DNA from 3 places in the Saccharococcus sp. Marseille-Q5394 genome. Region 1 is predicted to be linked to each of the others. Evidence: riboswitches for the same ligand, from Rfam matches in the RefSeq annotation. Region 1 holds a riboswitch; each other region holds the start of a gene.

Region 1 (8,083 bases):
GTGAATTGTCTGAGGGATCCGGGTTCAATATACCGAACCAATGTTCAACGGGGTATTGAATGGAAATAGGTCCGTCGGCTTTTGGAATATCATTACGCACTTGCTGGATGTTGCGTTCATATTGATCAATTGCAGCAAGGTGATACCAAGGAACCAGTTCGTTCGAGAATTGTAAATAAAAACTCATCCGTTGCTCCATAATTTCCTTTTCACTTTTTTGATCGGAAGCGGAGACAATGTTGATGGACAGACAGAGACAGAATATTGCACTTATCGAAGCAATTATATATTGGATACGCAATGGGAAACCTCCTTTGTTGAATGATTAGAATTCCCCGATCGATCGTTTTCATTACTTTTTGTTTTCGTTAGAGAAGTTGCGTCAAATGATGGTTTCATTTTTCAGTGATATACTTTAGAAGAGATGTTATAGAAGGGGAGAGGACGAATGGAAAAATTACAATCGGTTGAGCAGTTTGAGCAGTTGAAAAATGAGGAGCGGACTATGTTCATGTTTTCAGCGGATTGGTGCCCGGATTGTCGGGTGATTGAACCATTCCTACCGGCTATTGAGGCGGATTATCCGGAGTATCAATTCATTTACGTAGACCGTGATGATTTTATTGAGATTTGCCAACAATTGGATGTCTTTGGGATTCCGAGCTTTATTGCGTTCCATAGTGGGGAAGAGGTTGGGCGTTTTGTAAGTAAGGACCGGAAGACGAAGGAAGAGATTGAGGAGTTTATTAACAGTTTGAGCGCATAATGAGAAGAGATATCGCCATCCTAGTAAGGATTGGCGATATCTTTTTTTTATTATGGAAACGGATCTCTGCTCTGTGCGGAGCTTTTTTCAAGCGGCATCTATCTCCATGTTCTTTTTTAATTGGAAGATAAAAAGGAATACAATTTCTCCGGGTAGTCAGTGAAGATGGCTTGTACTCCGGCTTGTTTCAAGGTCTGTGCGTATGTCTTGTCATTGACTGTAAATGTTCTGACCGGCATGCCGCTGTTTATCACTTCAGCGATGGTCGGACGAAGTGCTGCGGGGAATAGGATATGGAGTGCATCAGTTGGGATTTTGTTGAGATAATCCATTGGGTGGACTAGCACTTCCATGAATAAGGCGGCGGTTTCAATTTGAGGATTAAACCGCTTTACGGTACTGATGGCACTGTGATCGAATGATGAAATGATGATGCGCGATTCCATTTGTCTCTCCGCAATCAAATCAAGAACTTTTTCGACCATTCCTTCGTATGGGAAAATATCCGATTTCAATTCAATGTTCAATTTGTGGTCAGTCGAATCGAAAACCTCGAGGACGTCAGCGAGTGTAGGTATTGTTTCTCCTAGGAATTCGGGTGAAAACCAGTTGCCGAAATCATGTTTCTTTAATTCCGCTAAGGACATATCTTTCACATATCCTGTTCCATCCGAAGTGCGGTCGATCGATTCATCATGGATCACGACAAGCTCTCCATCTGCTGACATATGTACATCGAATTCAACACCAAAAACGGGGAGACGAGCAGCCTCCATGAAGGCGGCGATTGTGTTTTCCGGAAAGTTCCCTGAAGCTCCTCTATGTGCGAATATCTTCATTTAGCTTCCTCCGATTCCGTTTGGTATTACATTTTGTTCACGTCAAAAGGGCACGGTTTTTGACCGTTGCCCATTTACCCGGGAAATGATTATTCCCAAGTCTTTCGTTCTTCAATTTCCTTTTTCAGGATTTCCGCTCCCTCTGGACTAATATACATGCCATTGGATAGCCTCTTGTTTTCTGAGGTGATATTCCCGGTTACGATACAAGCCGAATCCACAACATACTTACGGAGGATGATCATATCGTCATCCACGAAAATTTCCATTGGTGCACCTTTATCAAGTTTCAACGTATTTCTTAATTCCTTAGGGATTACAATCCTGCCGAGATGGTCAACCTTTCTGACAATACCTAAGCTACGCATTATGATCCTCCTTGAAACTTTGTATTATTGTTACTTGTCCTACTATTATACCAGTTAATTATAAAAATACAAAAAAATTAGTATACTCTCTTTTTCTCTCCTATTCTCTCTATTCCTCTTATAACCGCTTTAAAACGTTTAAGTATGTGATTTATTTTGATAGAATAGGAAGGTCGTCTAAGAAAGGGGAACCAATCATGTCATTCATCCAGAAAAGACCCATCGTTTTTGACTATATTCAAATCATTGCAGGAGCGACTCTAGTCGGACTTGCATTCAATATATTTTTCTTGCCGGCGCGTATCGCGGCGGGCGGCATTTCAGGGGTCAGTACAATCCTATATGAACTATTCGAATATAATCCTGCATATGTGCAATGGATGATCAATATCCCGCTCATCATACTGGGGCTATTGCTGGCAGGGAAGGAATTCAGTGCAAAGACAATTGTAGGTACTTTTTTTGTCCCGTTTGTCATTTATTTGACGGGAGACCTTCAGTTATCCGTCGACAATCCGTTTCTAAGTTCTATATATGGCGGCATTATGCTAGGTATTGGGTTAGGAATCGTTTACCGGGGGAATGGCTCGACAGGCGGAACGGCTTTAATTGCCCAACTCCTAAAGAAATACACGGGCATTTCAAGCGGATTCTCCCAACTGATAGTTGATGGGGTTGTCGTTGTCACTTCAGCTTTTGTCTTCAATTTTGAACTCGCTTTATACGCACTCATGTCGATATACGTTACAAGCAAAGTGATTGATTTCGTCCAATTGCAAACGTCGCCCACGAAGCTTGTCCTAATCATTACTGAACACGAAGAGAAGATCCAGTCGGTTATCCAGAATGAAATCGATAGGGGATTGACGAAAGTGAAGTCAACGGGTGGCTATTCAAACGACGAAAAAACAATGATTCTATGCGTTGTGGAACAGTCCGAAGCCGTTTATTTGAAGAAATTGCTTCAGACCGCTGAGCCTTCGTCCTTTGTCATTTTTCTCAATGCATCGGAAATTCTAGGACTCGGTTTTTCGAAAGCGAAAGTTCATCGTTAAAGAAACCGGTATACAATTCGATTAAAGATGATATAATAATCATAATTGAATATTTCTTATCAAGAGAAGCTGAGGGAACTGGCCCGATGAAGCTTCAGCAACCTCTGCAATAGCAGGAAGGTGCTACCTCCAACAAGATGTAAATCTTGAGAGATAAGAACGATAAAACAAATGCAACTCCTCGTTCCTATCTGTTGGAACGGGGGTTTTTATTTGTCGTCTAGACTTCGGGCGCCATAAGCTCGGGTCATAAGTCAAATCTGCTTTGTGGCAAAAAGCGCCACACTGCATCTTCGCCTTATGCCTGTCGCCTATGGGCGGGCGCCCTTCGCTTTTGTATATTAAAAAGGGGGAAACGTAATGCCAATCAATATCCCGGAACAATTACCGGCACGCGAACTGTTGAAAGAAGAAAAGATTTTCGTCATGGATGAAGGGCGGGCAACGACCCAAGATATCCGTCCATTAAATATCCTCATCCTGAATTTAATGCCTGAAAAAGAAAGGACAGAGCTACAATTGCTTCGGCTGCTCGGAAATACGCCGTTGCAGGTCAATGTTTCATTCTTGAACACTGCGACGTACGAATCGAAAAATGTAAGCAAAAATCATTTGGAATCCTTTTACACTACATTCGAGCATGTCAAGAATAGACGCTACGATGGACTGATTATCACAGGAGCGCCGATTGAGCATCTTCAATTCGAAGACGTCGTCTATTGGGAAGAACTGAAACAGATCATGGACTGGTCCAAAACAAATGTAACTTCCGTTTTACATATTTGCTGGGGCGCGCAAGCCGCACTTTATCATCATTACGGCATCGATAAATATGAGTTGCCGAAAAAGCTATCCGGAGTCTTCAACCATCGATTGACTGATTCGACTGTCGAATTGGCACGCGGATTCAATGATCTGTTCACTGCACCTCATTCCCGATATACGTCGGTCTCAATTGATGAGATTGACCAGGATCCTCGCCTTCAATTGTTGGCGGTTTCGGAAGATGCAGGTGCCTTCATCATCCTTTCAAAAGACGGCAAACATATTATGATCACCGGGCACTTGGAGTATGATGCATGCACGCTCGGCGAAGAGTACGAACGGGATTTGAAGAAAGGGATTGATATTGACGTCCCGGCTAACTATTTTCCGGACGACGACCCGACAAAGGAGCCGTCGAACACGTGGCGCTCACATACTCATCTTCTTTTCTCAAACTGGCTGAATTATTATGTCTACCAAGAAACACCTTACGAGTGGGAATGAAAATAATAGCCTGCGAATTCATGAACTGAATTTGCAGGTTTTTTCATCCGTATATTGTCATAGTTCTATCACACACTAGCGTTAGCGGAGGTGTGAATAGATGATTTCAGACGTAATTTCAAAGTTGGACTTTTGGGAAATGATGTTTAGAGCAACTTTTACTTTTATCATTCTCATGCTACTAGCCAGATTCATGGGGAAAAAGCAGATTTCACAACTAACTTTTTTTCATTATGTTACGGGGATTACAATCGGTTCTATCGCTGGTGAGATCTCCGCGCAATCGGAAACCCCTTTTCTGAATGGTGCCATTGCGATGATTTGGTGGGCTATATTAACAGTATTTGTGAACTTTTTAACAGTAAAGTCAAAAAAAGCGCGAATTTTATTTGATGATCAACCAACTATTATTATACACAGAGGAAAAATAAGTGAACAAGGCATGAAAAAGGCCCGACTCACATTGAACGATCTCAATATGATGCTCCGTGAGCAGAGCATTTTCGCTGTTGCAGACGTGAACTATGCAATTCTCGAAACGAACGGCCAGTTAAGCGTCATGAAAAAGGCGGCCCAAGAGACTGCAACACGCAAAGATGTGAAAGCACCTGGCAATGAGCCGAAATATATACCGACTGAAATCATTTCGGATGGGAAATTAATTAAAGAAAACTTGACTGAATTGAAGCTGACTGAAGAATGGGTTTATGAACAGCTGAAGAAAAATGGGTTCAGTAAAGTGGAGCAAGTGTATTATGCAGAAATACTAACTGACGGCACATTGCATATTGATCAGCGAACTGAAAAGAAATAGATAGTGTAAGGGGAGTCTCAATATGAGGGGAAGCTTGTTTTGCCCCTCATATTCAATTAACGGCAACGAGCAAAAACCCCGATTTGCTTATTTTTTATGGTATAATGAATGACAGTCATTCAGTGGGGAGGCGGACGGTAATTGGATAAGAAGGAAAGAATCATAAAAGCGGCGATAGAAGTTTTCCGCAAGCAAGGCATCGAAAAGACGAAGATATCCGATATCGTGAAAGTGGCAGGGATTGCTCAAGGAACTTTCTATTTATATTTCCCATCTAAATTATCACTCATGCCGGCAATAGCCGAAGTGATGGTCGCAAAAACGTTAGAGATTGTGACGGATAGAGTATCGGATAACGCACCGTTCCCAAAACGGATGGAGCAGCTCGTTGATGCGATTTTCGAAGTAAATGAAGAGTATCATGAAATTCAAGCACTTATCTATTCAGGTTTAGCATCGACAGAGCACTTGAAAAATTGGGAGACCGTATACGCGCCTTTCTATAAATGGGTGAGTGAGGGTCTTCAACTAGCAATTGATGAAGGTGTAATCCGGAACACCGTCAATCCTGAGAGGACGGCAAGACTTGTGATTGGTCTCGTGGAATCAGCTGCGGAACAAATTTATTTATACGACACTGACAAGGAAGATGAAGCGGTCATACAAAAGAATGAAGTGAAAAATTTCTTAAAGCATGCCCTTGCGTATTAATGCCTATTATTATTGGCAATAAGCCTTTGACGACTTGTCATTATAAAAATGAATGACAGTCAGTCACCCGCCGAGTTAGGAGAAAATATTATGAACAAATCATGGATTTATGTTGCGCTAACAAGCTTTTTCGAGTTGGTCTGGATTTTCGGTTTCAATGTCGCCTCCGAATGGTGGCATTGGATTCCAATCGTGTTTTTCATCTTCGTCGATTTTCATTTCTTGGCGAAAGCCTGTGAAAACCTTCCGACGGGTACCGTATATGCCATCTTTGCAGCAATCGGAACAGTTGGGACCGCATTGATGGATGTGTTTATATTCGGGGAAACCCTCGGAGCAGGCAAACTGTTTTTCATTGCCATATTAGTTGTAGGCGTCATTGGACTGAAGATTGCTGATGGCGTGGATGAAAAGAAAGGATTGGTTAAGTGATGGGCTGGTTATTTGTATTCGCAGCGGCAATAAGCGAGCTTGTCGGCGTTGTCGGGTTGAATAAATATAGTGAACAGAAGACATTCACCAATACCATTTTGTTCGGCGGAGGATTTGGAGCAGCGTTCGCATTTCTCTATATGTCGTTCAACTATTTGCAAGTAAGCACTGCATACGCAGTGTGGATTGGCATAGGAACTGCAGGTGCAGTATTGATCAATATGCTATTTTTCGGTGAATCAAGAAGCATAGGACGTATCGCCAGCCTACTTTTGATAGTTATCGGCGTTGTTGGATTGAAGGCGTTATCGTGAATAGTAGAAAGCGGGGAACAACTTGAAAGAAAGTTGCTTCCCCGCTTTTATTTTAATTTAATTATAGTGATAGCAAGTTATTTGGCAGTATTATACAATGAAGAGAGTGATGTTAGAATATTTAATGATTTGACGTCCCCTGGAACAAAGAATTTAAAAGTTCTTGCATAGAGGAATTACCGGAAGAAATGAGGGCGTTTTTTTGAACTATGAAATAAAACGCCGGGCGGCTACTGCGCAATGATAATCAAGTTTGCTAATAAATTGGTATTTAGAAGGAGATAGTCATGTTAATTTCGACAATGATCCTGGGGTGGATAGGGGTACTACTATATTTGATCATCATCTTTACATTCAAGAAAATGGCAAGAAGTAATGAATATGCTTTCTTGCATCTACTGATGGCATTAATGTACGCAATGTGGCTTCCTTTACCTCTCGCGCTCCATCAATTAATAGAATCAGACGCTTTATTAGTAGGTACCGTCTTTGGCTTAGCCTATTTAATCATGCTAGTCATTTCGATGGTCCTTCAAACGGGGCATATAGCCTTTATAAGTAAATGCAACGAGGATTATTCAATTACAGAAAAACATACGGAATATATGATGGCAACATTTACGAAGCCCTTTGAAAGTTTACTTGGTATTTTTAAAAGTATATGGGCGTTATTTTTAGCAATTTCCTTCTGGCAAAGTGACGAGTATACTACGGCGATTATCATGTTCTTATTTGGTCTGTTCATCTTTTATTATTTGCTTATCACGTTAGACGCCAGTTTAGTGAAACGAGTGAAACTGCTCTCCAAAGTTAAGCCGAATGTAGTTATAGTCAACCTAGAAATAGTGGCATTTTTCATTATTTTGATGAGTTATGTCACTCTTAACGCATAACTTATAAACCTATTTAGGCCAAATTGTGCGTTAGAAGAAGGGGGATTCATGAGTTGTACAGAATCTATTGATGATAAATTAAGCGGGGCATTTGAACTCTTTGAGAACAATCAACTTATTGAAGCAGAAGGAATATATCAGGACTGCCTCAGTTTAATGGATATAAGGTCAACCAAATACGAAGCCGCATTGCATTGGTTGGGTTATGTAAAAAGTGAACTGAAGAAATTTGATGAAGCGCGGTCAATTTATGATGAGCTTAGAGGAATAGCTAAGTCGAGTTTAAATTATCAAGATGAACTCATCGCGATCCATCAGTTGGGCATGGTGGAGCGGATGGCAGAGAACTACGATAAAGCACAAGAATTATTTAATGAGGAATTAACATTATTGAGTAGCAGTAATCCAAATTGGCATTTAGGCTTTGCGGCTAATTATTACGAGCAAGGTTATATTTTATTAAAGAAAAATAATTTGTTCGAGGCTGAAAAACTGATGTATCAATCCCTTCAATATGCTGAACAATCGAACGATCAGATTGCACTTGGATGTTCTCTGCGAGGGCTTGGAGAAATTAATAAAGCCAAAGGGGAGATTGGAAAGGCTAAGCGCTACTTCGAAC
Region 2 (8,083 bases), on a different contig from region 1:
ACAACAACAAAGGATTTCATCCGCGGAGGAGCATTCCTCATCGAGGACATCGACGCATCACGCGTATTCACACCAGAAGACTTCTCAGACGAACAAAAAATGATCGCGAAAACAACAGAGGACTATGTGAAAAACGAAGTCCTTCCAGTCGTGGAAAACTTAGAAAAACATGAATTCGAACACTCTGTAAAACTATTGAAATCCGCAGGAGACCTCGGTCTTCTCGGTGCAGACGTACCTGAAGAATACGACGGCCTCGGCCTCGATAAAATCTCATCAGCGTTGATCGCTGAAAAAATGTCCGTAGCGGGTGGCTTCTCCATCACTCACGGAGCGCACGTCGGAATCGGTACATTGCCAATCGTCCTTTTCGGTAATGAAGAACAGAAGAAAAAGTATTTGCCGAACTCCGTATCCGGCGATAAAATTTCCGCGTACGCATTGACTGAGCCAGGCTCCGGATCAGACGCACTTGGTGCAAAAACAACTGCAAAATTGAACGAAGCCGGCACTCACTACGTCTTGAACGGTGAAAAGCAATGGATCACAAACGCAGGATTCGCAGACGTATTCGTCGTTTATGCAAAAGTCGATGGCGATAAATTCTCGGCATTCATCGTTGAAAGAGAATTCCCAGGCGTTTCTGTCGGGGCAGAAGAGAAGAAGATGGGCATCAAGTCATCTTCAACTCGTACATTGATTTTGGAAGATGCACAAGTTCCTGTTGAAAACCTGTTAGGGGAAATCGGAAGAGGCCATGTCATCGCATTTAACATTTTGAACATCGGCCGTTATAAATTAGGTGTCGGCACTATCGGCGGTTCCAAACGCGCTCTTGAATTGGCAATCACGTATGCAAACCAGCGCCAACAATTCAAGACGCCAATCTCTTCATTCAATCTAACGAAGGAAAAGCTTGCAACGATGGCTTCTAAGCTATATGCGACGGAGAGCTTGATCTACCGTACAGTCGGATACTTTGAAGAGCGCAACAGCCAAATGACGGCGGAGCAGCAAAAAGATGGAAAGGCGGTAGCGGCATCAATTGCAGAATACGCGATTGAATGCTCCATCAATAAAGTTGTCGGCTCCGAAGTTCTTGACTATATCGCTGATGAAGCGGTCCAATTGCACGGCGGGTACGGATTCATGCAGGAATACGAAGTGGAGCGCATTTACCGCGACTCACGCATCAACCGCATTTTCGAAGGAACAAATGAAATCAACCGTCTGATCGTTCCTGGTACGTTCTTGAAGAAAGCAATGAAAGGCGAATTGCCATTGCTTCAACAGGCACAAAGCTTGCAGGAAGAGCTTCTTATGATGATGCCTGAAGAAATCGGGGACGAAGCATTGGCTCAAGAAAAAGTGCTCGTGAAAAATGCGAAGAAAATCGGCTTGCTAGCAGCTGGAATGGCCGCTCAACGTTTCGGCACGAAACTCGAAGCGGAGCAGGAAGTCCTAGTAAACATCGCTGATATTGCAAACAACGTCTTCGCTATGGAATCCGCATTGCTCCGTACGGAAAAAGCGGTTGCTAAAAATGGTGAAGAGAAAGAGAAGCAAAAGATCTTGTACACGGAAATCTTCTGTCAGGAAGCGTTCGAAGCAATTGAAAAGGACGCAAAGGAGACACTTCTTGCTTCCGTTGAGGGCGATAACCAACGGATGATGCTTTCCGCATTACGCAAATTGACGCGTTCGAATCCATACAACATCATCGCGAAAAAACGCGAAGCATCCGTTAAATTGATTGACGCAGAAAAATACATCGTTTGATTACACACACCGCCCTGGATTTATCCCGGGCGGCTTCTCTGTTATACTTAGGTAAAATGGAGGTGTTGCGAATTGTCTTTAACATACTACGGGTATCCGAAATGCGGAACTTGCAGGAAAGCGAAAAAGTGGTTGGAAAACGCGGAGTTGGAATTCAAAGAGGTCAACATCGTTGAAAATCCACCGACTAAAGAGGAACTTCAACAAATGATCGGAAACTCCAACCTGGACATTAAGAAGTTCTTCAATGTGAGCGGAATGAAATACCGTGAGTTGAATTTGAAGGACAAGCTGCCTGGAATGACGGCTGATGAAAAGGTCGAACTGTTATCTACGGACGGCATGCTTATCAAAAGACCGATTGTTACGGATGGCTCAAATGTGACTGTCGGCTTCAAGGAAGAAACGTATGAGGAAGTTTGGGGAGCGTAATATACTTTCTTGTCTTTAGCTTCCGAATATGTCAAAATTGAATGGAAATCAATAAATGCATACTTAATGGAGGGGTACGGGATGAACACACCTAAAGAATTTCGTTATTCAGAAGAGCACGAATGGGTAAAGGATGAGAGCGGAAAGTATCGAATCGGTATTACACATTTTGCGCAATCCGAACTTGGCGATATCGTTTTCGTTGAATTGCCGCAAGTTGGAGATGAAGTGAAAGCAGATGAGCCATTCGGAAGTGTTGAATCAGTGAAAACTGTATCTGAATTATATGCTCCGATCAGCGGTAAAGTCGTCGAAGTGAACGAAGAATTGGAAGACAGCCCTGAATTGGTGAATGAATCTCCATTTGAAGGTGCTTGGATGATCGTTGTGGAAGCATCAGACGAAGCTGAGCTAGATGCACTCATGTCAGCTGAAGACTATGACAAAATGACTGTAGGCGAGTAAGTAAATGAAGTGGCGCTTGGACCAAACTCCGGCGCTTTTTTCAATGGAGGGGTGCAGGTGGATACTCATAAAGTCCTCATCGTCGAAGGCGGTTCGGACCGGAAAAGATTACAAAAGGTGCTGGCTGAGCCGGTTGAGATCATTTGTACGAATGGGACAGTGAGTCCGTATCGGATCGATGAGATGCTTATGCCTTATGAGGATTGTGACCTGTTCGTTTTTCTGGATGCCGATGAATCCGGAGAGAAGATCCGGACTTTATTCAAAAGGGATTATCCTGAAGCGATCCACCTTTATACAGAGCGGGTTTACCGCCAAGTTGAAACGACTCCATACAGAGTGCTTGCAGCCATACTCCTCTCCGAAAACTTTGATGTGCATCCCGAATTTTTACTATGAAGGTGATGAAGAGTGGCCACTATTGAGAATTGGACACGTGCGCAATGGGAAGACAGCAAAAATGTTTATCCCGAATCAATATTTTATTTATACACACCAATGTGCGGAACCTGTGCGGTTGCTTCAAAAATGATTGAAGTCATTGCTGCCATGAAACCGGATCTGCCCATTGGGAAGGCTGACTTGAATTATGTGGAGGATCTCGCTGTTGATTATGAAATTGAAAGCGTCCCTTGTTTATTAATTCAGAAGGATGGGGAGATTGTCCATAAAATTTACGCTTTCCAGTCGATTCCGCATCTTCTTGAGAAAATAGATTGACATACCTCAGAAGTTCATGATATAAGTATATCTATTAACTTTAACTGAATATGTCGCTCTTATAAAGAGAGGTGGAGGGAAGTGCCCTATGAAGCCCGGCAACCGTCACGAATGTGAAATGGTGCCAAATCACGCAAAGCATTTGCTTTGAGAGATGAGAGATCGGATTGACGTTTTTTTGAATATAACGTTTCAGCCTTTCTGCTTGTCTGCAGAAAGGCTTTTATTATGGAAAAGATCGTGTAGAGGTGATAGTGATGATTCAATTGATAGACGTCAAAAAAAGTTTTGGCCGGCTGAACGATGAAATCCTGGCGGTGGATAATGTTTCCCTTACGATCGAAGAGGGTGAAATCTTCGGTATCATCGGTTATAGCGGTGCCGGAAAAAGTACGTTGATCCGCCTTTTGAATGGGCTTGAAACTCCGACGACGGGAACAATAAAAATTGGAAACCGTGAAATATCGGCATTCACAGGCAAAGAACTGCGTGAAGCAAGGCAAAAAATCAGTATGATTTTTCAACATTTCAATTTACTTTGGTCCCGTACGGTCAAGCAGAACATAGCATTTCCTCTTGAAATCGCGGGAGTGAAAAAAGCGGAGCGAGAACGGAAGGTGGCCGAACTAATCGAACTCGTCGGACTAAGCGGAAGGGAGAATGCCTATCCATCCGAGCTTTCCGGTGGTCAAAAGCAACGTGTCGGTATTGCACGGGCGTTGGCGAATGATCCTGAAGTACTTCTCTGCGATGAGGCGACTTCCGCGCTTGACCCGGAAACGACAGATGCCATCCTTGATCTGTTGACAAGCATTAATGAACGGCTCGGATTGACGATTGTTCTAATAACACATGAAATGCATGTCATCCGGAAGATCTGTCATCGTGTAGCGGTTATGGAATCCGGAAAAGTCGTGGAAATCGGTCCTGTGCTGGACGTGTTCCAGTCACCGCAAGCTCCGATTACAAAGCGGTTCGTTTCCCAAGTGACGGAACCCGAGGGAACCGAACAGGCACTTGCCCATTTGCCTGGGGGCACACTCATAAAACTAATCTTTGTCGGGGAACGGACGGAGCAGCCTGTATTGGCGAGTTTGATCCGACAATTTGAGATCGACGTGAATATTGTCCAAGGGAATATATCCCACACGAAAGGCGGCGCTTACGGCTCGCTCATTTTACAGCTTGTCGGTATAGAGAAAGATATTGACGGGGCGATTGCCTATCTACATGAACAAGGTGTACAGACAGAGGTGATTGGCAATGATTGAGAATTTATTACCACACGTCAATTGGGATAAAATGTGGGAAGCGACTATTGAAACGTTATATATGACAGGGCTCTCCACTCTGTATACCTTCGTATTCGGGCTGGTTCTTGGCGTACTTTTATTCTTATCAAGCCCCGGCCAGCTATGGAGAAATAGATTGGTATACGGCGTCACTGGAGCATTCGTTAATATATTCCGCTCCATTCCTTTCATCATTTTAATTATCCTGATTATCCCGTTCACGACGTTGCTCGTTGGAACGATCCGTGGTCCGGAAGCGGCCATCCCGGCCCTTGTCATTGGAGCAGCACCGTTTTATGCGAGAATGGTCATGATCGGCCTTCGTGAAATAGATAGAGGTGTTATTGAAGCTGCAAGATCGATGGGTGCTAAAACAAGTACGATCATCTTCAAAGTATTGCTGCCCGAATCGATGCCTGCTCTTATTTCGGGGCTTACAGTAACTTCGATCGCACTTGTCGGATATACGGCAATGGCCGGAGTCATCGGTGCTGGGGGGCTCGGAAACCTTGCATACTATGAAGGATTCCAACGAAGCCGGACTGACGTGATGATTGTCGCAACTATTATTATTTTGATTGTCGTATTTGCAATCCAGATCATCGGCGACTTTGCGGTGAAGAAATTGGACAAGCGATAATTTGCAGGAGTGTCCTGTTAATTATAAATATCATCTAAGAATGGGGAGAGAAATCATGAAGAAGGTATTATCTGCACTACTATTGACGGTTCTCGTGCTTGCTTTGGCAGCTTGCGGGACAAAAGATAAAGAAGATGGGGCTAGCGGAAGCAAGAATGCTGATGGCGGCAATAAAGAATCGACGAAAATCGTAGTCGGCGCTTCCAATACACCGCATGCCGTCATTTTGGAAAAAGTGAAGCCGTTATTGAAGGAAAAAGGAATCGACTTGGAAATCGAAACATACCAGGAATATATATTGCCTAACAAAGACTTGGAATCAGGTGTATTGGATGCGAACTACTTCCAAACCATTCCTTACTTGGAAAGTCAAATTGCTGATTTCGGCTACGACTTTGTCAATGCGGGAGGAATCCATATCGAACCGATGGGTGTTTATTCGAAGGAATATAAATCATTAGATGAATTGCCGGACGGTGCAACAGTCCTTATGAGCAATTCGGTTTCGGATCATGGCCGTGTGCTTGAAATGCTTGAGGAAAATGGCTTGATCACACTTGCTGAGGGTGTTGATAAAGTGAAAGCGGAACTTACAGATATTGTGGACAATCCGAAAAACCTGAAGTTTGAACCGGATTACGAAGCAGCATTGCTTCCAACTCTATACAATAATAATGAAGGCGACGCAGTTTTGATCAACTCTAACTATGCAATCGATGCGGGCTTGAACCCGCTTGAAGATTCAATTGCAATTGAAAAAACGGATTCTCCTTACGTAAACGTCATTACGGTCCGTTCTGGAGATGAAGACAACGAAGCGATCAAAGCGCTTGTAGAAGTATTGACTTCTGAAGAAATTCAGGAATTTATCTTGAAAGAATGGGGCGGTTCTGTCGTTCCTGTTAACTAATTGAGTAAAGCCGTCTGTTTCCGTTTCATCGGAGACAGGCGTTTTTTTGTTTTTTGTCCTCCATAAAGTAGTAAAACCCATAAAGGTGTTCCCATTTATTCTTCACTATGGTAAAGTGGGTTTGTTGTTTTTTTAAACATTTGTACTTTTGAGGAGGACATTTTATGAAGAGGAAGATAGGCCTTATATGGCGAATCATTATCGCCATAGGGCTTGCGGTGGGCATTGGTTTGTTGCTCCCAGAAATACATGAAGGTTTTGCGCATTGGTTCACTAGGTTATTTGCGACGTTCAATATGATTTTCGGCGGTTTTCTAAACTTTGTTGTACCGTTTATTATCATTGCATTTATTGCACCTGGAATAGCAAAGCTTGGTAGCGGATCTGGTAAATTGTTAGGATTGGCTACTGTGCTCGCATATGCTTCTACGATTGCAGCAGGGATTATGGCATTTTTGGCTGCAACGACAATCTTGCCTAAATTCATTGGCGGCATTGGCTCTCAATCTGTTGAAAACGCTGGGAAATCCCCGGCCATAACATTCTTCGAACTTGAAATGACACCCGTAATGGGCGTCATGTCTGCATTGCTGCTCGCTTTCATTTTCGGTATCGGAATGGCATCCATCAACAGCAAAACGATGCTGTCATTCTTTGAAGAATTGAATACCCTTATTGAAAAAGTTATTTCATTCGTCATCATTCCGTTATTACCATTCCATATCTTTGGTATTTTCCTTAACATGACGTACAGCGGACAAGTGGCGAAAGTGTTGTCGGTCTTCTCACTCGTATTCGTCATGGTCATCGCACTACATATCATCATGTTGATGATTCAATATACAATCGCCGGAACACTTTCGAAGAAAAATCCGTTCTTCCTCATGAAAACAATGGCGCCTGCCTATATGACGGCACTCGGAACGCAATCATCGGCTGCTACAATTCCCGTAACGCTGCAACAAGCGAAGAAGACAGGGGCATCCGAGAAAGTGACGGACTTCACAGTACCGTTATTCGCAACGATCCACTTATCCGGAAGTACGATTACGCTAGTATCCTGCTCCATCGGCGTCCTGCTCATGAACGGCATGCCATTCAGCTTCTCGGACTATCTGCCATTCATCCTCATGCTTGGCGTAACGATGATCGCAGCACCTGGAGTTCCAGGAGGGGCAGTTATGGCGGCAGTAGGCCTGCTCAGCACAATGCTAGGATTCGATGAATCAATGGTCGCATTGATGATCGCACTCTACATGGCGCAAGACAGCTTCGGCACAGCCACCAACGTAACCGGCGACGGAGCCCTAGCCATGATCGTTGACCGCCTAACCCCAAAAGTGAAAGGCGTAGAAACGGAATAACTTAAAAAGTAGAAGGAGGAATATTAAAATTCCCTGCCTTCTATTTTTTATTTATAAATAAAGCTATATTCATTGATTCTCAGTAAGCAGCCGATAATTGAAAATGGGTTTCATTTCAAACAAACTAACAAAACGTTGTAATACTCATATTTTCCCCATAAAACGATAATAATTCTTAATGATTTGCAACAACGTGCAGAATGAGCTAAAATTAGAATGATACTAAATAGAGAATGGTTTACCCCGTTCATCTTTATCATATTGGAGGTATTGGAATGGCAACTTTGGAAATCAAAGACCTTCACGTAGAAATTGAAGGTAAGGAAATATTGAAAGGCGTCAACCTAACAATCAATACAGGTGAGATCCATGCGATCATGGGACCTAACGGAACCGGTAAATCGACACTTGCATCAGCAATCATGGGCCACCCAAAATATGAGGTGACTTCCGGATCTGTCTTGCTTGATGGCGAAGATGT
Region 3 (8,083 bases), on a different contig from region 1:
CGAATCATGGATAGGACAACAACTAAATAACCAATGGAAAGCATACCAGATTGGAAAGATGTAAATCCCCGTCCTTGTTGTACGTACGTATTTGCAACGACAAGCGTTCCAGCCACAGCATTAAGCAAGAAGTTTGAAATAGTTGCCCCTGTATAGGGCATGTTTCTAAATAATTTAAAATCGATTAATGCGTTCTCCTTGCCACTCTCAACTTTAATAAAGGCCAAGGCACCAATAACAGCAACGGCTATCAAAACAATTGTGATCCAGTTAGTCCAACCAAGTTCATCACCTTGTGTGATGAAAATATTCAATGCCAACATTGTGATAACGAATACAATCAGACCGCTCACATCAAACTTGGAAGTACCGGTTTGTTTTGCTTTACTTTCAGGAGTGTCTTTAAGTAACCATAAGGCAAGAATTGCAAAAATGATGGAGAAAATGAAAATCCATTTCCACCCCAAGTATGTTGCAACAGCTCCCCCAAATAATGAACAAACGCCAGAACCACCCCAAGAACCGATTGACCAGTAACTAAGTGCCCGTTGACGTTCTGCCCCTTCAAAATATGCTTTCATCAAGGCAATCGTTGAAGGCATAATACACGCAGCCGATAAACCTTGAATAATCCGGCCAATAATGAGTAAGATTGCTCCATTTGCAAAGACAAGACAAAGGGAGCCAATAATACTTAGAATAAGACCAATATTTGTTATTTTCTTCCGTCCGACTTTATCAGCAAGGCCACCTGCTGCAACAATGAATATTCCTGAAAAAAGTGCGGTTAAACTAATTGCAATGTTTAAAGTCCCAGAAGATACACCTAAATCTTTCTGAACTGCAGGTACAACGTTTACCATTGCCTGCGCAAATAACCAGAATGTCAATACACCAAATACGATCCCTATAATCAATTTGTCTGTCCCTTTGTAGGCAGTTGTCATAAGTTACTCTCCCTCTTTACTCACTTAATTCATTGTCTGCAGAATTAGTGGTTCTATACAAACATATAGTTGAGCAAACTTTATGGGAGAAAATCCACTTGCAGAATGCCGAAATACAAAAAGATCCAGGTGCGGTAACTGCACCTGGATCTTTATCTTTTTTATATTGATTAGGCGATTGGACCGCCTTTTTGAATAATATCTTCAGAAACATGACCGAATTTCGTGAAGTTTTCGCGGAAGAGGTCTGCCAGTTCTTTCGCTTTTTGATCATAAGCCGCTGGATCGCTCCATGCATTGCGAGGGTTCAACACTTCAGTCGGTACACCGGCAATAACTTTTGGCATTGAAAGACCGAAAATAGCATTTTTCTCGAATTCTGTATTGTTCAATTCGCCAGCAAGCGCTGCGCGGACCATAGTGCGGGTATGCTTCAATGCCATACGCTGACCTACGCCGTAAACTCCGCCAGTCCAACCTGTGTTGACGAGGAATACTTGTGCATCATGTTCGTCGATTTTCTTCCCTAGCATTTCTGCGTAAACCGTTGCAGGCAATGGAAGGAAAGGAGCACCAAAGCATGTAGAGAACGTTGCTTCCGGTGAAGTGACGCCGCGTTCAGTTCCTGCAAGCTTCGAAGTGAAGCCGCTAAGGAAGTGATACATCGCTTGTTCCTTCGTCAATTTAGAGATTGGAGGCAATACCCCGAATGCATCCGCAGTCAAGAAGATGATTGTTTTTGGATGTCCCGCCGCCGAAGGCACTGCGATGTTGTCGATATAATGAATTGGATATGCTGCACGCGTGTTTTCAGTCAATGAATTATTATCATAATCTGGCTTGCGCGTCTTTTCATCCAAAACGACGTTTTCCAAGACCGAACCGAAACGGATCGCTCCGTAAATTTCAGGTTCTTTCTCTTGTGAAAGATTGATCGTTTTTGCATAGCAGCCGCCTTCGATATTGAATACACCGTTTTCGGACCAGCCGTGCTCGTCATCACCGATCAGCTTGCGGTCAGCATCTGCGGAAAGCGTCGTTTTTCCTGTGCCGGAAAGGCCGAAGAACAAAGCGACATCCCCTTCTTCACCAACGTTAGCTGAGCAGTGCATTGGAAGAATTCCTCGCTCAGGAAGCAAGTAGTTCATGACGGAGAAAATGGATTTTTTCATTTCTCCTGCATATTCCGTACCGCCGATCAACACAATGCGCTTTTCAAGTGATACAATGATGAAGGTTTCGGATTTCGTTCCGTCCACTTTAGGATCAGCCTTGAACGTCGGAGCAGCAATAACTGTGAATTGTGCTTCATGCGTTTTCAACTCTTCTGCAGTAGGGCGGATGAAGAGATTATGGACAAATAGGTTTTGCCATGCAAATTCGTTAATGACTTGGATGGATAGCTGAGAGTTTTTATCAGCTCCTGCAAAGCCTTTGAATACGAAGAGTTCTTCCTTCGCTTTTAAGTGGGTAAGAACTTTATTATATAATGAATCAAAGATCTCAGATGAAATCGGTCGGTTCACTTTGCCCCAGTCGATTTTGTCTTTTGAAGAGTCTTCTTCGACAATGTATTTGTCCTGAGGAGAACGACCAGTATACTTTCCTGTCTCGGCAGTAAGGGCGCCGTCTGCGGAAAGTTTCGCTTCTCCACGGGAAGTAGCTTTTTCAACCAGTTCCGCCACTGAAGGCTGTATGTTTACGTTGTTGCCTGAAAGTAACTCGTGTAATCCGTTTTCAATTTTAGCTGAAATCATTTTTTGGTACCGTCCTTTGCATGTAATCCCATTAGATGGGTATCATCACATTTCGTAAATAGTATAACACATTTAGAATAATAATCTATACTAATGAAAAACTCAAGTATATATGTGTAAAAATGTTTGACAAAGTGCATACTTTTTCGTAGGATTGTTTATTGAACGGATACTCTTATCCCGAGCTGGCGGAGGGACAGGCCCTATGAAGCCCGGCAACCTGCGTGGACCTTTAGTGGCCGCGAGAAGGTGCCAAACCTGGAGCAAGGTTGAATTCCTTGGACGATAAGAGTGAAAGGTGCTGCTATTGAAATTATGCCTTTCCTCATGTGTATTTACGTGAGAGAAGGGCTTTTTTATTGATTCTAACAGGCCCTTAATCCTTGTGTATGTTGACGTCGACTCTCTAGGCGCTGAACTTACTGGGACAATTAGAGTACCGTATCAATATTTGCAAGACGTTAAGGAGGAAACCACAATGACAAATCGCCGATTATTCACTTCTGAATCGGTAACAGAAGGACATCCGGACAAAATGTGCGATCAGATTTCCGACGCTATATTGGATGCCATTTTAGAGGAAGACCCGAATGCACGCGTAGCCTGTGAAACGACAATCACAACAGGACTCGTACTCGTCATCGGGGAAATCACGACAACAACGTATGTAGACATCCCGAAAGTCGTACGGGATACAGTGAAGGAAATCGGCTATACACGCGCGAAATTCGGCTTCGACTGGGAGACGTCATCCGTATTGACATCCATCGATGAACAGTCCCCAGATATCGCTGCGAGTGTCGACCAGGCACTGGAAGCACGCGAAGGGACAATGAGTGATGAAGAGCTTGAAGCAATCGGAGCGGGTGACCAAGGGCTTATGTTCGGTTACGCTTGCAATGAAACACCTGAGTTAATGCCGATGCCAATTAGCTTATCCCATAAGCTTTCACGCAGACTTGCTGAAGTAAGGAAAGACGACACACTTGACTATTTGCGTCCTGACGGAAAAACACAAGTTACGGTGGAATACGATGAGGATAATAAACCGGTACGGATTGACACCATTGTCATTTCCACTCAACACCATCCTGATATCACTTTGGAGCAAATTCAAAATGACATAAAGGAACATGTAATTTATCCGGTCGTTCCTTCCGAGCTATTGGATGAAGAGACAAAATACTTCATCAACCCATCTGGCCGTTTCGTTATCGGAGGTCCACAAGGGGATGCCGGCTTGACGGGTAGAAAGATTATCGTCGATACATACGGCGGCTATGCGCGTCATGGCGGCGGTGCGTTTTCCGGTAAAGATGCGACAAAAGTCGACCGGTCGGCATCATACGCTGCACGTTATGTAGCGAAGAACATCGTTGCTGCTGGTCTCGCAGATCGTTGTGAAGTCCAGCTTGCATATGCAATCGGTGTTGCAAAACCGGTATCGATTTCTATCGATACATTCGGAACAGGCAAAGTCGAGGAAAGCAAGCTTGTGGAAATTGTGCGCGAGCTGTTCGATCTACGCCCGGCAGGCATTATTAAGATGCTCGACCTGCGCCGTCCAATTTATAAGCAGACTGCGGCATACGGACATTTCGGACGTACCGACGTTGAACTCCCTTGGGAGCAGACGGACAAAGCAGCTGAATTGATTGAAAAAGCTGGAATGACTGTTTAATAATTGAAATATGGAAGCAAAGGAGAAATCCTTGCTTCCTTTTTTATTGTAGAATGAGAAGTTTTTGGGGAGAACGAGAACTATTTGCCGTGGAATGAGAAGTTATTGGCGGAAAACGAGAACTCTTTCGAGAAGAACGAGAAGTTAGCGGGGGAGAACGAGAACTCAGAGAATGGTGGATACAAAGGGAACCTAACTAGATTCATAGCGTTTATATTATAGCAAGAAAAGTGAGGCAGGCGATTCCAAAATGGCGTTCAGCTTATTATTAATTGTGGCTCTCATAGGTATAGTGGCTTTTGTTGCGTTGGTGAGTATTATCATCTTAGTCGTTTCTAAAAATAAATAAAGGTGCCGCTCGACATCGAGCAGCACCAATTTTATTTCTCCATTTCCTTATAAACCTGTCCTTTTTCAACATAGCTGTTCAAGATACGATCCATATCTGCACGGTCCTCGTCATTCAACTCGCGGACCACTTTTGCGGGTGAACCGAGAGCGAGGCAGCCAGGCGGAATTTTCTTACCGGGCGGGACAAGGCTGCCCGCGCCGATGAACGCTCCCTCACCGATTTCCGCACCATCCAAAATGATCGAGCCCATTCCGATGAGCGCACCTTTACGTACAACACAACTATGTAAGAGTGCCTTATGGCCAACTGTCACGTCGTCCTCAATTACTAACGTCTTTCCAGGGCTTTGATGCAAACAGCTTAAATCTTGGATGCTGACCCGTTCACCGATTATCGTCGGGGCGACATCTCCCCTAATGACGGTATTGAACCAGATGGAACTGTCTGCCCCGATTGTTACATCGCCCGTAATCGTCACATAATCCGCGACATAGACAGATGGATCGATTTGCGGCGTCTTTCCGTTGTATGAATAAATCATGAAACGTCTCCTCTTTTCTTAAAATCATGTATAATTTATCGTAACATAAAATTTTCATTTACATAAAGGGGAGGTGAGTCCATGTGGAAATGGGAAGCGGAAGGACAGCCGAAAGCAGTGATTGTGATTGTCCATAATGCTTACGAACATCATCGTAGGTATGCGTGGCTCATTCAAAAGCTGCGGAACGGCGGTTTCCATGTCGTAACAAGCGACTTGCCGGGGCATGGTTCTGAAAGCGGAAGAAGAACCCATGATGAACCGTTCGAGTCGTATGTGGACCATGTGAAGAAAATGATCGACATTGCGCTAGAGGATAACTTGCCGTTATTCGTGCTTGGCCACGGACTTGGCGCCACGATTGTCATGCATATCCTGCAACGTGAAAAGCTGGAGTGCGCAGGCTTTGTGTTCAGCTCCCCTTGGCTCTCCTTGAAGCACCAACCCTCCAAGTTTTCAGGAGTGCTGACGAAGCTTTCAAGTTCCATGAAATTGAATCATGACATTACAATTGAATTACTGACGCAGAACTATGACATGTACATAGAGTTCCAGAACGATCGGGATTATAGCTCCGCGATCGTCGCGTCTTGGTATCGTGAGCTGCATGCTATGATGAAATCGATCATATATCATGAAGAAAGTATATTCGATACACCTGTCCTGATTCACACGGGAGAACATGATAAAATCACTGATACTTCATTTGCAAAAAGATGGCTGTTGAACCAGCATCTATCGGAATTTCAATACAAGGAATGGAAAAGACTGTACCATGATCTTTATCAAGAACCTGAGAGAGAGGAAGTATATTTGTACATTGAATCATTCATGAACAATGTCCTTCGCTCACTCGGTTATATTGTATAACTCAAAACCATAAAGGGGAGTGGTTATTTTGACGGTTATCGGGTTTGTCAGGCACGGCGTTACGGCGTGGAATAAGGAAGGAAGAGCGCAAGGCAATTCGGACGTGCCTTTGGACGATGAAGGAATCGAAATGGCGAAGAGTGTGGCCGAAAGATTGTCCAAGGAGCAGTGGGATGTCATTTACACAAGCCATTTAATCAGAGCAAAGAAGACGGCAGAAATTATTGCGGAACAAATGCCTGATGTTGAGCTTGTGGAGGATGCCCGATTACGTGAATTCAGCGGTGGGCTAATTGAGGGGACGACCGAGGCGGAGCGCATCGAGAAGTGGGGGAAGGATTGGAAAGAACAGGACATGGGCTTTGAACCGCATGAATCCATCGTTTTCCGCGGAATGGAATCCATTGCGGACATCAAAAACAAGCATGCAGGCAAACGGGTATTGGTCGTCAGCCATGGTGGATTAATCAAAAGGCTTTTAAATGAGCTGATTACGGATACGATATATGAAACGCATCTGGACAACACCTCACTGACAATCGTCGAACTGAATGACGACAAAAATCTTTGCCAACTATTCAACTGCACTGCCCATTTGCAACAGAAGGTTGAGTCTTAATCAAAGCACATCAGGTTCTTTGAAAATAAACCATTCATACCTTCACTGGTCTATACTATATACTAAATAAATAGTGAAATCGGGGGCTTTCATATGAAAAAAGAAACCACTACTGAAATCTTGTCTTGGATAAAAGCCATTGTAGTCGCTTGCGTACTCGTATACGCGATCAGGCACTTCCTATTTTCACCGGTCATTGTATCCGGTCAATCGATGGAGCCGACATTCGAATCGGAAAACCGAGTCATCATTTCAAAAATCCACAAGCTAGATCATTTTGATTTGGTCGTCTTCCATGCACCGGGATCGCAAGAGGATTATATTAAACGGGTGATCGGCTTGCCGGGCGACACGGTTGTCATGAAGGACGACAAGCTCTTCATCAACGGAATAGAGTATGAAGAAAACTATATTCAAGAGAATAAGGAAAGACTTTTCGAGGATCAAAAATTAACGGAGGACTTTGAAGTTACCGTCCCGGATGGGCAGCTTTTTGTGTTGGGTGATAATCGCAGGAACAGCACTGATAGCCGCATAATTGGCTGTATCGATCAAGATTCTGTTGTCGGCAAGGTCGGCTTCAGATTTTATCCACTCAACTCAATCGGCATTCCAAAGTAAATGATGAGTAACACTCCTTCTTTCGGGTATTCCTATATATAGACTACCTATAAAGGAGCGATGACAATGTCCAAAGAAAATATGAAAAAAGAAACCGGCAACAGAGAACATACGAACAGGGCCCAATTGGCGGGAACCGAGTATACTGATGAACAACGGCATACGAACGAAGTCGCCTCCACAGCTTATCAAGGCAGCAAGAAGGAGAAAGTGGATATTCAAAACGATAAACTAGAATCAGGCGGCTTTTAGTCAACAACCTCTGCGGAAATGCAGAGGTTGTTTCTTTTTCAAGGACACCGACTCTACAAAAAAGCGCTCGTATGGTAAATTAAGTTCATCGTAAGAAGAAGGAGTACGTATGCAATGACTGATTTTTTTACAAGAAAAAAGAATGAACTACAAATAGAACTAAACGATATACAAAAAAATGCCGTTTTGCAGACGGAAGGTCCGCTGCTGTTATTAGCATGTCCCGGATCGGGGAAAACAACAACAATGATCATGCGGATCGGCTATCTGATCGAGGAGAAGAATGTTAACCCGAATCGCATTAAAGCAATCACATTCAGCCGGGCATCAGCACGCGATATGACAGAGCGCTTTCAACGTTTTTTCCCGCAGTATCCTCCAGTTGATTTCTCGACCATTCATAGCCTCGCATTCACAATCACACGCACATACTTGCAAAAGAC

What was found. A riboswitch is a leader RNA that binds a small molecule or an ion and turns the genes downstream of it on or off. The one in region 1 is predicted to bind S-adenosylmethionine.
Region 2: it holds a riboswitch for S-adenosylmethionine, as region 1 does, so the genes downstream of both, OC538_RS16785 (methionine ABC transporter ATP-binding protein) here and metA (homoserine O-succinyltransferase) in region 1, are expected to answer to the same signal.
Region 3: it holds a riboswitch for S-adenosylmethionine, as region 1 does, so the genes downstream of both, metK (methionine adenosyltransferase) here and metA (homoserine O-succinyltransferase) in region 1, are expected to answer to the same signal.

The regions. Positions count from the first base shown of each region.
Region 1 is NZ_CAMPPQ010000001.1:1,161,874-1,169,956, reverse strand. It holds gene OC538_RS05865 (M23 family metallopeptidase) at 1-295, opposite strand, end outside; gene OC538_RS05860 (thioredoxin family protein) at 449-766, shown strand; gene OC538_RS05855 (glycerophosphodiester phosphodiesterase) at 883-1,605, opposite strand; gene OC538_RS05850 (AbrB/MazE/SpoVT family DNA-binding domain-containing protein) at 1,695-1,973, opposite strand; gene OC538_RS05845 (YitT family protein) at 2,171-3,028, shown strand; SAM riboswitch class I at 3,082-3,188, shown strand; gene metA (homoserine O-succinyltransferase) at 3,389-4,297, shown strand; gene OC538_RS05835 (YetF domain-containing protein) at 4,398-5,111, shown strand; gene OC538_RS05830 (TetR family transcriptional regulator) at 5,253-5,822, shown strand; gene OC538_RS05825 (DMT family transporter) at 5,913-6,254, shown strand; gene OC538_RS05820 (DMT family transporter) at 6,254-6,568, shown strand; gene OC538_RS05815 (hypothetical protein) at 6,856-7,461, shown strand; gene OC538_RS05810 (tetratricopeptide repeat protein) at 7,510-8,083, shown strand, end outside.
Region 2 is NZ_CAMPPQ010000002.1:1,228,648-1,236,730, forward strand. It holds gene OC538_RS16760 (acyl-CoA dehydrogenase family protein) at 1-1,779, shown strand, start outside; gene OC538_RS16765 (arsenate reductase family protein) at 1,852-2,211, shown strand; gene gcvH (glycine cleavage system protein GcvH) at 2,293-2,676, shown strand; gene OC538_RS16775 (toprim domain-containing protein) at 2,734-3,075, shown strand; gene OC538_RS16780 (thioredoxin family protein) at 3,088-3,396, shown strand; SAM riboswitch class I at 3,453-3,557, shown strand; gene OC538_RS16785 (methionine ABC transporter ATP-binding protein) at 3,654-4,667, shown strand; gene OC538_RS16790 (methionine ABC transporter permease) at 4,660-5,328, shown strand; gene OC538_RS16795 (MetQ/NlpA family ABC transporter substrate-binding protein) at 5,384-6,238, shown strand; gene OC538_RS16800 (dicarboxylate/amino acid:cation symporter) at 6,403-7,602, shown strand; gene sufC (Fe-S cluster assembly ATPase SufC) at 7,878-8,083, shown strand, end outside.
Region 3 is NZ_CAMPPQ010000002.1:1,312,447-1,320,529, forward strand. It holds gene OC538_RS17280 (MFS transporter) at 1-947, opposite strand, end outside; gene pckA (phosphoenolpyruvate carboxykinase (ATP)) at 1,118-2,704, opposite strand; SAM riboswitch class I at 2,877-2,996, shown strand; gene metK (methionine adenosyltransferase) at 3,183-4,385, shown strand; gene OC538_RS17295 (gamma carbonic anhydrase family protein) at 4,766-5,278, opposite strand; gene OC538_RS17300 (alpha/beta hydrolase) at 5,360-6,148, shown strand; gene OC538_RS17305 (histidine phosphatase family protein) at 6,168-6,767, shown strand; gene lepB (signal peptidase I) at 6,861-7,388, shown strand; gene OC538_RS17315 (hypothetical protein) at 7,455-7,640, shown strand; gene OC538_RS17320 (ATP-dependent helicase) at 7,755-8,083, shown strand, end outside.